Regions from separate parts of the Rahnella sp. CJA17(1/100) genome, predicted to be linked through region 2. Evidence: predicted binding sites of a transcription regulator. Region 2 holds the regulator's gene; each other region holds the start of a gene.

Region 1 (4,331 bases), on a different contig from region 2:
CCAGCCACGGTTGAAAACTTCCTGAACTATTGCCGTAAAGGCTTCTACGACAACACAATTTTCCACCGTGTGATTAACGGTTTCATGATCCAGGGCGGCGGTTTTGAGCCAGGCATGAACCAGAAAAACACCGATGCGCCTATCAATAACGAAGCAGACAACGGCCTGAAAAACACCAAAGGCACGCTGGCGATGGCGCGTACCAACGATCCGCATTCCGCCACGGCACAGTTCTTCATCAACGTAACTGACAACGACTTCCTGAACCACAGCGGCAAAAACGCACAGGGTTGGGGCTACTGCGTATTCGCAGAAGTGGTTGAAGGTCAGGACGTGGTTGACGCGATCAAAGCCGTCAAAACCGGCCGCAGCGGTATGCACCAGGACGTTCCAAAAGAAGATGTTGTGATCAAAAGCGTGACAGTCAGCGAATAATCAACGTCGGGATGACCACGTTTTTTATCGCAGATATCCATCTTTGCGCACAGGAACCGGCAATCACTGCCGGTTTTCTGCGTTTTCTACGTGAAGATGCGCCGCAGGCCGACGCCCTGTACATTCTCGGTGACCTGTTTGAAGCCTGGATTGGCGACGATGATCCGCAGCCGCTTCACGCTGAAATCTCGGCGGCACTGAATCAGTTACACCAGCAAGGTGTGCCCTGCTTCTTCATTCACGGCAACCGCGATTTTCTGCTCGGCAGACGTTTCGCCCGCGACAGCCTGATGACGTTGCTGCCGGAGAAAAAAGTGCTGGAACTTTATGGCCGCCGCGTCCTGATCCTGCACGGCGATACACTGTGCACCGACGATGTCGCGTATCAGAACTTCCGCAAAAAAGTCCACAATCCGCTGATCCAGAAACTTTTCCTGATGCTGCCGCTGAAATGGCGACTGGGCATTGCTGCCAGAATGCGCGCCAACAGCAAGGCGTCAAACCAGGGCAAATCACTGGAAATTATGGATGTGAACCCGCAGGCGGTGGTCAGCGAAATGCAGATGGCCGGCGTGGAGTGGATGATCCACGGTCACACCCATCGTCCGGCAATTCACGATGTGCCACTGGGGAATAAAACCGGCCACCGCGTGGTACTCGGCGCATGGCACGAAGAAGGCTCGATGGTGAAAGTCACCGCCGATAACGTGGAGCTGATCAGCTTCCCGTTTTGAGTCACCTCAAAGTTACCCAAAATAATTTGAGTTGCTGGAAGGCGACAAGCTCATGAATCCCTGGGAGCTTAGCTGACTAAGTGACCGGGGTGAATGAGCGCAGTCAACGCATCAGCAGCCCGAAGTATGAAGGGTAACGGGTACGCCTGAATGGAAGCGGAATTGTTCGTCCGGCGTGAGGATCAGTTCCGCTTCAATTCTGCCAAACTCCTCTACCCGCTCACTGATATCCGTTCCGGCATATTGCTCCGCCAGCGCCAGATAATCGGCAAAATGCCGTGATTCTGAACGCAGCAATGAGGTGTAAAAACGCGACAAGGTTTCGTCGAGATGCGGCGCAATTTTGGCAAAACGCTCACAGGATCGCGCTTCGATGTACGCCCCGATAATCAGCCGGTCGACCAGAATATTCAGATCATCGTGATGACGGGTATGTTTGATCATGCCGCTGGCGTAGCGCGAGGGGGAAAGCTGGGTATAAGTAATATTGCGCTTTTGCATGATTTCCACCACTTGTTCGAAGTGGTGAAGCTCTTCACGCGCCAGGCGCGCCGCACAAAACAGCAGCTCGGTGCGATCCAGATATTTGGTCATCAGGCTCATCGCCGTGGCCGCCGCTTTCTTTTCACAGTTAGCGTGGTCGATCAGCATCACCGTCTGATTTTCCAGCGCCACATCCACCCACAGAGCGGGTGTTTCACAGTGAAGAAAATCATAAATCGGTGCCAGTAAAGCCTGCGTCATAAATCAGTTTCCAATGAAGTTTGTCATTAATATATTGGTTTGGATTATACAAATCTGCCGCCAACTTCTCATCAAAAATGCGCCGTTTTCCGGCGACGCAACCGTTTTCCTCCCTCACGGAGCGTGCTATCATTTGCGCCCTCGCAGTTTCTATTTCCGAATCACAGGAGCTTTACAGACATGTCATCCAACGTTACCCCGGCAAAAATCGCCATCGTTATGGGGTCTAAAAGTGACTGGGCGACCATGCAGTTCGCCGCCGACGTCCTCACAACGCTGAATATTCCTTTCCATGTCGATATCGTCTCCGCTCACCGTACGCCGGACAAATTGTTTACTTTCGCTGAGCAGGCTTCCGCTAACGGTTTTGATGTGATCATCGCGGGTGCCGGTGGCGCAGCGCATTTACCGGGCATGCTGGCGGCGAAAACGCTGGTGCCGGTGCTGGGCGTGCCGGTGCAAAGTGCTGCACTCAGTGGCATCGACAGTCTCTATTCCATTGTGCAAATGCCGCGTGGTATTCCGGTCGGTACGCTGGCGATTGGTAAAGCCGGTGCCGCAAACGCCGCATTGCTGGCGGCACAGATTCTTGCACTGCACGATGCTGAGATTGCCAAAAACCTGGCCGCGTGGCGCACCGCACAAACTGACGAAGTGCTGAATAACCCCGACCCGCGGGAGGAAGCATGAAACCGGTTTGCGTACTCGGAAACGGCCAGTTAGGCCGAATGCTGCGTCAGGCCGGTGAACCGCTGGGCATCGCCGTCTATCCTGTCGGCCTTGATGCTGAACCGGAAGCCGTGCCGTATCAGCAAAGCGTGATCACCGCTGAAATCGAACGCTGGCCGGAAACGGCACTGACCCGCGAACTGGCGACGCACAATGCGTTCGTTAACCGCGACATTTTCCCGCGTCTGGCCGATCGCCTGACGCAAAAACAGCTGCTCGACCAGCTCGGTCTGGCGACTGCGCCGTGGCAATTGCTGTCCGATGCCGCCGAATGGCCGCAGGTATTCTCCCGGCTTGGCCAACTGGCGATTGTGAAACGTCGCGTCGGCGGGTACGACGGCCGGGGTCAGTGGCGTCTGCGTTCTGGTGAAGAAAATACGCTGCCGCAGGATTGCTATGGCGAATGCATCGTTGAGCAGGGTATCAACTTCTCCGGTGAGGTTTCGCTGGTGGGCGCGCGCGGTCACGATGGTAAAACCGTGTTTTATCCGCTGACCCACAACCTGCATCAGGACGGCATTCTGCGCACCAGTGTTGCGCTGCCGCAGCCGGATGCCACCCTGCAACAGCAGGCAGAAAACATGCTGTCGGCGATCATGAACGAACTGAATTATGTCGGCGTAATGGCAATGGAGTGTTTCGTGGTCAGCGAAGGTTTGCTGATCAATGAGCTGGCACCGCGTGTGCACAACAGCGGGCACTGGACACAGAACGGCGCCTCTTACAGTCAGTTTGAAATGCATCTGCGCGCCATCCTTGGTCTGCCACTGCCGAAACCGGTGGTGAGCACACCGTCAGTGATGGTGAATCTGATTGGCACGGATGTGTCAGAAAAATGGCTGAGCCTGCCGCTGGTCAATCTGCACTGGTACGAGAAAGACGTGCGTCCGGGTCGTAAAGTCGGACACCTGAATCTCAACGACGCCAGCGCCCGCCTGCTGAAAGACAATCTCAACGCACTGGTCCCGATGCTGCCGGAAGAATACGCCAGCGGGATTGAATGGGCGATTGAAAAGCTTTGATTTGATCGGCTCCCTCCCCTGCGAAGGGGAGGGTTGGGGTGGGGTATTAAGGTCAAAATCTCATAGTTAAAGTGTGCTTTGACAAACAGTTAGCCATTAAAACCCCCTCCCTGCCTCCCCCTTCGCAGGGGGAGGAGTTTAGAAACTACGAGTCGTATTGCCGGAACAACGCCCGTCCCCGCAGCAACCGCACACCCAGCCAACCGCCGCAAACCGACAGCAGCACCGCGCTGACCACCGGTACCGCAATCCACATCAGATAATTCGGTTCCCATGGGAAATCGAAAACCTGGCGTTGCAGTAGCCACAATGCAGCTTCCGCGCCGATGGCGGCGGCGATCCCCGCCACCAGCCCGAGCACGGCAAATTCACACCACAATGTCCGGTGCAGCATTTTTTTGCTGGCACCCAGCGTACGGTAAACAATCAGCTCCTGACGGCGCTGACGCATGCCGACCTGAATCTGCGCCAGCAGCAGCAATCCGCCGCACAGCATCACCAGGATCACCATCACTTCCAGCGCCCTGCTCACCTGCTGTAATACCTGGCCGACCTGACGCAGGATCGAGCCGATATCCAGCAAACTCAGCGTCGGGAACTGACGGTTAAGCTGCGTGATGGTGCTGACATCACCGTGATAACGGAAGCTGGTCAGCCAGCTTTGCGG
Region 2 (4,331 bases):
GGCAGAATTTTATTACCGTCCAGCTTGCTGATCACAACACGGCAACCAAAACCACCAAGCAGGAAAGCAATAGTCTGCGGGACATAGCTCAGCCCGATGGCACCGGGTGAATAACCCATGTCGCTCAGGATAAACGGTGAACCCGTTAACCACGCAAAGAATCCGGCTGAACAGGCGGCATAAATCATGACATTCCCGCTGTAAACAGGCGATTTCAGTAACGTCGCAAACCCTGTTTTATCAGCCTTCGCTTGTTTTGCAGGTTTATTCTCACGCAGAGTCAGCGTCGTCAGCACCAGGACGACGGCGACTGCGGTCAGCAGAGCAAAAATGGCTTCCCAGTCAAAATGATTGAGTACCCACGCACCAAGTAATGGTGCCAGTGCCGGAGAAAGAGCCACTAACGGCATAATGCTGGCGAAGGTTTTTTTCGCCACATCGGCAGAGAAACGGTCAACAACGATTGCCTGCCAGGTGACTGCGGCGGCACAAACGCCCATCGCCTGTAAGAAGCGCAGGGCCAGAAGGGCGCGTACATTCTCAACCCAGATAACGCCCAGACAACCGACCGCAAACAGTGTCAGACCAAGAAGCAATACCGGTTTACGGCCGATCCTGTCTGACAACGGCCCCCATAACAACTGACCGAGAGCAAATCCGCCGAGAAAAATGCTCAGACTTGCGCTGATCATTCCGGGGCTGGTCATCAGACTGGTTTGCATGGCGCTGAACGCAGGCAGATACATATCAGTGGCTAAAAAGCCCAGCATGCTCAGTCCCGCGAGATAGAGCATAAATCCAAAGGAGGGTTTCATTATCGTCTCGTTAATTTATTTATTGCAGATGATGTGATGCAGATTACATACCGGAGGCGGAGTTTAACGCTTTGATAACAGGCTTGTGAAACGCTAATATTTGCACTCTGCTATCAAAAATATTGAAGGCTGAATTATGTGGTCAGAATACGCCCTTGAAGTGGTAGATGCCGTGGCAAGAACGGGTAGTTTTAGTGCGGCAGCGCAAGATTTGCACCGCGTGCCTTCTGCTATAAGCTATACCGTCCGTCAGCTTGAGCAGTGGCTGGCCGTGCCGTTGTTTGAACGTCGCCATCGTGACGTGGTACTGACGCCTGCGGGAAAGGTTTTTGTCGATGAAGCGCGGATTCTGACAAAAAAAATGATAGCCACGCGCCGGCAGTGTCAGCAGGTGGCGAACGGCTGGCGCGGCGAATTACGTGTGGCGGTTGACCGGATTGTAAAACCCGCACGGACACGGCGTCTGGTGCTCGATTTCTACCGCCATTTTGCGGACACCGAACTCATTATTCACTCAGAAGTGTTTAATGGTGTCTGGGATGCGCTGGTTGACGGGCGGGCAGACGTGGCGATCGGTGCTACACGCGCGATACCGGTTGGCGGGGGCTTCAGTTTTCGTGACATGGGATTTATGGACTGGCATTGCGTCGTCAGCCCGCAACATCCGCTGGCGCAGTTATCCGGCGCGCTGAATGATGATGAGTTGCGGCCTTATCCTGCACTCTGTCTGGAAGACACCTCCCGGACATTGCCTAAGCGGGATACATGGACGCTGGATAACCAGCGGCGGCTGGTCGTGCCAGACTGGACCTGCGCGCTGGAATGCCTGACCGAGGGCTTATGCGTGGGTATGATGCCGGTTCATCGCGTCACGCCGTGGATAGAACAGAAAAAGTTGCAGGTGCTGACGCTGGAAAATACGTTTCCCGACAGCCCGTGTTGCCTGACGTGGGATCAAAGCAATCCGTCACCCTCGCTGGCCTGGTTGCTGGAATATATGGGCGATACAGAAACCATGAATCAGGAATGGCTGCGTGATTAGAAAAAAAACGCCTGCATCTGCAGGCGTTCGATATCTGTTAACGGCGGTAATCGCGGTACGGACCATCGGCTACGGAACGGCGTTCGACCAGTTTCGGATGCACCTCAATGGTCTGAGACTCTTCACGCTTACTGACAATTCTGTCCAGCAACATGGTAAAGGCCATTTCACCCAGACGTTCTTTCGGCTGATGCACGGTTGTCAGCGCGGGGGAGAAGTAACGGGCGTTACGCACATTGTCGTAACCGATCACGGAAATATCCTGAGGAACGCGCAGGCCCAGTTCGTCTGCGGCACAGATTGCGCCCATTGCCATCACATCGCCACCACAGAATACGGCAGTCGGGCGGTGCTTCTGCATCAGAATTTTATGCATCGCCTGATAGCCCGATTCCGGCTCGAAATCGCCCTGAACTACCCATTCGTCACGCAGCGGAATATTGGCTTCAGTCAGTGCTTTCACAAAACCCTGGAAGCGGCCACCGCCGGTATTACGTGCCAGTTGGCCCGGGATCACCCCAATATCACGATGACCGCGTTCAATCAGATAACGCCCGGCCATGTAACCCCCTTCGAAAGCATTATCAATAATGCTGTCGGTGAAGTTCTTACGCGCTTCGCCCCAGTCCATGACCACCATTGGGATCGAACGGTGCTCCTCGAGCATATTGAGCAACTCATCAGGATATTCCGCGCACATCACCAGCAAGCCATCGACGCGTTTTTGCGCCAGCATTTGCAGGTAGGCTTGTTGTTTCTCCAGATTATTATGCGAGTTACACAAAATCAGCGTATAGCCTTTGGAGAAGCAGCTGTTTTCTACGGCTTCAATCACTTCGGCAAAATAGGGCGCTTCGCTGGAGGTGGCAAGCAGACCGATCGTTTTGGTGTTATTGACCTTCAGACTGCGGGCTACAGCACTCGGCGAGTAATGTAACTCTTTGATTGCAAGGAGAACCGCTTCTTTGGTTTCTTCGGCGACGAAACGTGTTTTATTGATGACGTGCGACACGGTTGTAGTGGAAACGCCAGCGCGCTTTGCGACATCTTTAATCGTTGCCATGTAAACAATGACTCCTGAACTCACGTGTTTCAGCACGTTAGCATTATGTTAATCGTTTGCTTGCGTGGATCTCACTGCTGGCTTCTAAAAGGGCAGTGAAATCGTTGGGTGGATTCTTCAGAATGAGGCGTGAAATGCTCTCGGGTGAAATCAACCAGCACACAGGCGTGTTAACCGACAATTTTCTCTTATAATGCAGGAAAGTGGAAGTAAAATTCTCAGGGATACATTGTCATTCAGCACAAGATTTTAAATGTTAATTATGCGAAAATGCGTTGGCACACAATTAGTGTGGCTTAAAAAATGCCACAATTTGATCCGAAAGGGGGTTTGATGGACAGCAACCTGAAATTATCGTTGATCACCACGGTATGCGCTTTGCTTATGATTATCGCTTTCAGCTTCACTGCGGTGATGAACTGATTCAGTAAGTGAACCGCTATAAAAAAGGGCGATTCCTGTTACAGGAATCGCCCTTTTCAATTTTACGCAGTGGCCGTTACCGCCGATACTCTTCCCTGCAGAAACTCTTCGTTAAATGCTATTCAATGGCTGATTAGCGAAACTTCAGACTTAACGAATTGTTTATTATCGGATCGTTTTCGGCGTCATTACCCGGCGTGCACCCACATAATGATCTTGCCAGTAATCGTCGCCGAGAGAGGTGATTTTAATGTCTTCGCCCGTTCTTGGAGACTGAATAAACTTGCCGTTCCCCACGTAAACACCAACATGGTCTGCTGCGCCGCGGTTATTGATTCTGAAGAACACCAGATCACCGCTTTCAAGTTCGCCGCGTTTGACCGGAGCCGCATCGCGCAGGTGATACATTTCATTCGCTGTGCGTGGCATCTTAATACGGATCAAATCTTTGTAGGCGTAATAAACTAAGCCGCTGCAATCAAAACCGGTATTCGGCGAGGTTCCGCCCCAGCGATACGGTTTTCCTACCTGATGCATCAGTTTGGTCATCGCCGTTTGCTGGGCATGCTGATAGCGTTTTTTATGCGTTGCACTTAGCGTAATCGGTTTGCTGTCTTCTTCAGGCTTTTTACCTTTACGGTGCCGGCCATACGCTTCTTTTTTACTGACCCTTTCTGTGCTGTTTTTCGCGAGTGAACGGGTTTTGGCGTGTTTCTCTGTTTTGCTTTCGGCCCGTGTGGTCTTCAGTGTCTTTTCTTTTTTACTTTCGGCCCGGGTCGTTTTGACACTTTTCTCCGTCGTGGTCTTTCGTTTAGCCAGTTCGGTGCTTTTAACTTTCTTCTTCGAATTCTTGTCCTGAATTTTTTGTTCTGTCACTGGCGCGATTTTAGTTTTTTTACTGGTTTTCGCGGCCACCGTTTTTCGCTTTCGCCGTTCTTCAGGTGCAGCCTGATTAACATGGCTTTTACGCTGATCGGCAGAAACACGT
Region 3 (4,331 bases), on a different contig from region 2:
CGTTGCGTGACAGAAATCAGGGAAGCCGCTACCAGCCATGAGTCCTCGCATGAACGACCCGTTGGCAGTAGCACGCCGCCAAAACCTAAACGGTCAGCCGCTTGCGCGATCTGCTGAAGATAGCCGTGATCGACCACGCGGGCACCTTCTTCTGTGCCTAAATAGCGGCCGTCGCCGTGGGTAGGTAAAAACCAGAATACGTTCAGACTCATCGTTGTGTTCCTCTCAAAGTGTGCGATTCGTTACCGCTCAGCGGCGGCTAAATGGATGTTCAGTTAGCTTGTACGGCTGGTTTCCAGATGCGGTCTTTAATTTCAACCGGCTTTGGCAAAATATGGTTCTGATAGAACAAATCGGCGGTTTGCTGCTGGCGCTTTTCTGTTTCTGCACTGACCGGCGTGATAGGCATATCCGGCAGATGATCCAGATAAGAGGCGACCACTTTTTCCGGTAACCCCATCGACTGAGAAAGCAGTTTGATACTTTGCTCACGGTCAGTTTTGGTCAGCGCATTCGCCTGCGTTAACACTTCCAGAACCTGACTGATGAACTGAGGATTGGCCTCGGTGTATTTTTTCGGTGCCAGATAGAAGGAGCCCGTCTGGTGGAGCGTCGAGCCGTCGGTCAGAACCCGCACATCCCCCTGAACTTGCGCGGCCGAATAATACGGATCCCAGATAGCCCAGGCATCCACATCATGTTGCTGGAATGCGGCCCGTGCATCGGCAGGGGTCAGATAGACCGGCTGGATATCGCTGAATTTCAGGCCCGCCTGTTGCAGGGCACGCAACAGCAGGTTGTGCGAACTGGAGCCTTTCTGGAAAGCGACTTTATGGCCTTTGAGATCTGCGACGGTTTTGATCGGACTGTTGCTGTCGACCAGAATCACTTCTGCTTTCGGTTTCGGGGGTTCAGAGCCGATATACAACAAATCTGCCCCCGCTGCCTGCGCGAACAACGGCGGCAAATCACCGGTACCGCCCAGATCAATACTTCCGACGTTCAGCGCTTCAAGAATTTGCGGCCCGGCAGGGAATTCTACCCAGCTTATTTTTGTATCCGGGAAACGTTTTTCCAGTAACTGGTGTGATTTCGCCAGCACCAGTCCGACAGATCCTTTCTGATAGGCAATACGTAATTGCGCCGGATCCTTTTCCTGAGCCGTTGCGGTGCCGCTCAGAAAAAGGCTGGTCAGCAGGCTGGCCACAACCGGGATACGGCGTAATAAAGAGAAAGAAGCAGGCATGATTAATTCCTTTTAAAGTCAGACACGCAGTGCTTGCGCAGAAAGGGATGCAACAGACGGAAGCTGCGGACGGCGGCGGCTCAGCGCCAGGTAGAAGTTTTCCAGAGATTCGATCAGACGCTCTTCCAGTGCGGGGGCCAGCTTCGCAGGGAACGTCTGATAATCGGTGATCTGGCTGTCATCTGCGAAAACGCCCTGCAAAACTTCCTGTGCTTTCAGCGAGGCGAGTACCGGTTTTAGGGCGTAATCGACGGCCAGCATATGCCCGATAGATCCGGCTGTAGCCAGTGGCAACACCACTTTATGGTCGAGCGCGCGTTCTGGCAGTAAATCGAGCAGGGTTTTCAGTGCGCCGGAAAAAGACGCTTTATACACTGGTGTGGCGACGATCAGGCCATCAGCACTCGCCAGTTCAGCATTCAGTTGCTTGAGTTGCGGGCTGCCAAAATTAGCGAAAAGCAGATCGTCTGCTGAAAAATCCTGAATATTGTAGGTAAAGACTTCAACGCCACGGCTCGCCAGCCACTGGTGGCTGAGTGCCAGCAGGGAAGAGGAGCGGGAGGGTTGTCGCGGACTGCCTGCCAGAGTCACTACACGCATTTGCTTATTCCTTATAACAATTTGTTATAGAACTATCATTTTTCTTAACGAAGTGAGGTAAACCTAGCAGGCAGAGGCGGCGCAGCGGAAATCTCAATTTTGGCTATGGAAAGTTTCAAAACAGATAAAGCACGTGTCGGGTGTGCTGCGGGGCGATGGGGGGAAAGGAAATAAAAGTGAATTAAAGGTAACAAAAAGGTAATCGTTTGCGCAGCGAAGCAATTATTTGGCCAATATGCCGGTTATCATTTCCAATTGTCCGGCGCTTAGTCAATAATACCGCCCCGTCTAGCCACCGGGAATCCAGGAGTCTCCATGTATTATCCTCTTGTCAGGAAAGCACTGTTTCAGCTCGATCCAGAGCGCGCCCACGAGTTAACCTTTCGTCAGTTGAGCCGCATTTCCGGCACCCCGTTTGAATTCCTGATCCGCCAGTCAGTGCCGACCAAACCGGTAAACTGCATGGGATTATCCTTTAAGAACCCTTTGGGACTGGCCGCAGGCCTGGATAAAGACGGCGAATGTATTGATGCGCTGGGGGCAATGGGCTTTGGATTTATTGAAGTCGGTACTGTGACCCCGCGTGCGCAGGCCGGTAATGATAAGCCGCGTTTATTCCGTATTGTGGAAGCTGAAGGCCTGATTAACCGCATGGGTTTCAATAACCATGGCGTGGATAATCTGGTGAATAATGTCAAAAAATCACATTTTGGCGGCATTCTGGGGATTAATATTGGCAAGAATAAAGATACGCCTGTTGAGCACGGCGCAGACGATTATCTGACCTGTATGGAAAAGGTATATCCGTACGCCGGTTATATCGCGGTGAATATTTCATCACCTAACACGCCGGGATTACGTTCACTGCAATACGGTGAAGCGCTGGATGATTTGCTGGCAGCGATTAAGAATAAGCAGCTTGAGTTACAGCAACGCCATCAGAAATATGTGCCTGTTGTGGTGAAGATCGCACCGGATCTTTCTGAGGAAGAATTGATCCAAATAGCCGACAGTTTAGTGCGCCATAATATGGATGGCGTGATTGCGACGAATACCACACTCGATCGTAAACTGGTTCAGGGGCTGAATTATTGCGAACAGGTTGGTGGTCTGAGCGGGCGCCCGTTGCAGCTGCGCAGCACAGAAATTATCCGTATGCTCTCTCATGAATTACAAGGGCGTCTGCCGGTTATTGGTGTTGGCGGTATTGATTCATTAACGGCGGCCCGTGAGAAAATGGCCGCAGGCGCTTCCTTAATTCAAATCTATTCCGGCTTTATCTTTAAAGGTCCGGGTCTGATCAAAGATATTGTTACCCATATCTAATATTTTTCATCCTGAAGACGAGTCAGGGGTTTATTTATTAACCCGGCTCGTCTATATTTTGTCCACTGACCGTAATTCAGGCTCAGGATTTGTCTGATATCGTTTCGTTACTGAAAAATCTATTCTTACAGATTAGCCGGTAATGAAGTCAGGCAGAGGGCATGAGGGTAAACAGGATGACGAAATGAAAATTAAACCAGATGATAATTGGCGTTGGTATTTTGATACAGAACATGACCGGCTTATGCTGGACCTCGCCAATGGCATGATTTTCCGTTCCCGTTTTCCCGCCAAAATGTTAACTCCTGATGCTTTCGGAAATATGTCATTTTGTGTCGATGATGCGGCGCTGTATTTTGATTTTGAAGAACAGTGCAAACATATTCGTCTCGCAGCTGAACAACGCGCTGAATTAGTTCTGAACGCCTTAGTCGCTTATCGTTTTTTAAAACCGCTGATGCCGAAGAGCTGGCATTTCAGTCAGCAGATGCGTCCTTTCCAGCCTGCTAATGGTCAGCTTGCTCAGGTGCAGGTGATGGAAAGCGGTGAACAGGCGACATTACTGGTGGTGGAATCCGGTGATAATGCCAGTCTGTGCCTGCTGGCGCAGGAACGGCTGACGGTCGCAGGGCGCGGCATGGTGCTGGGGGATGCTATTAAAGTGATGCATGACCGGCTAATGCCAGCAGCATTCCGCGTTGACAGGGATGATGTTTACGATCAGGCAGTTTAGTTTCCTGCCTGATCCTCATTAAATACACCTCTAGCCGAGCACGATATCCGTAGCCGGAATACAACTACACGCTAATATCGTTCCATCTTTTCCCACTGCACTCTCTTTCAGCGGTGCCACTTTTCCTTCTTTCAATGTCATCCTGCACGCGCCACAAATTCCTGCACGACAGGAATAGGGGATACGTAATCCCTGCAATTCCAGCTGCTCGAGCAAAATCTGCTGATTGTTGCCGGTAAACTGCGTTCCCTGGTAATTAATGCTGACGTCCTGCGCGGTGCTTTTTGGCGCTTCCACATTTTCAATGATATCGCCCGCGCAGTAAGGCCGTGGTGGCCTGGTTGCCAGCACCTGAACGCTGTCGCCTGCGCGGATCACGCCGCTGTTGCGGGCAATCATGTTCTGACCGAAATCGACATCGCCGTC

The links. The regulator PurR, encoded in region 2, represses purine synthesis genes. The targets are predictions, from matches to a motif close to CANGCAAACGTTTGCNTG.
Region 1: a site for PurR is predicted at 2,008-2,025, ahead of purE (5-(carboxyamino)imidazole ribonucleotide mutase). Genes of this name have one in related genera too.
Region 3: a site for PurR is predicted at 2,042-2,059, ahead of pyrD (quinone-dependent dihydroorotate dehydrogenase). Genes of this name have one in related genera too.

The regions. Positions count from the first base shown of each region.
Region 1 is NZ_CAWOJA010000002.1:99,985-104,315, forward strand. Features, by position in the region: gene ppiB (peptidylprolyl isomerase B) at 1-435, shown strand, start outside; gene lpxH (UDP-2,3-diacylglucosamine diphosphatase) at 447-1,169, shown strand; gene AACU55_RS01375 (tRNA-(ms[2]io[6]A)-hydroxylase) at 1,281-1,913, opposite strand; gene purE (5-(carboxyamino)imidazole ribonucleotide mutase) at 2,094-2,603, shown strand; gene purK (5-(carboxyamino)imidazole ribonucleotide synthase) at 2,600-3,664, shown strand; gene ybbP (putative ABC transporter permease subunit YbbP) at 3,810-4,331, opposite strand, start outside.
Region 2 is NZ_CAWOJA010000044.1:414,613-418,943, forward strand. Features, by position in the region: gene punC (purine nucleoside transporter PunC) at 1-815, opposite strand, end outside; gene punR (DNA-binding transcriptional activator PunR) at 952-1,857, shown strand; gene purR (HTH-type transcriptional repressor PurR) at 1,895-2,920, opposite strand; gene cydH (cytochrome bd-I oxidase subunit CydH) at 3,254-3,343, shown strand; gene AACU55_RS18845 (C40 family peptidase) at 3,509-4,331, opposite strand, start outside.
Region 3 is NZ_CAWOJA010000064.1:140,689-145,019, reverse strand. Features, by position in the region: gene ssuD (FMNH2-dependent alkanesulfonate monooxygenase) at 1-212, opposite strand, end outside; gene AACU55_RS21310 (sulfonate ABC transporter substrate-binding protein) at 272-1,246, opposite strand; gene ssuE (NADPH-dependent FMN reductase) at 1,265-1,846, opposite strand; gene pyrD (quinone-dependent dihydroorotate dehydrogenase) at 2,162-3,172, shown strand; gene AACU55_RS21295 (cell division protein ZapC) at 3,357-3,905, shown strand; gene AACU55_RS21290 (YcbX family protein) at 3,936-4,331, opposite strand, start outside.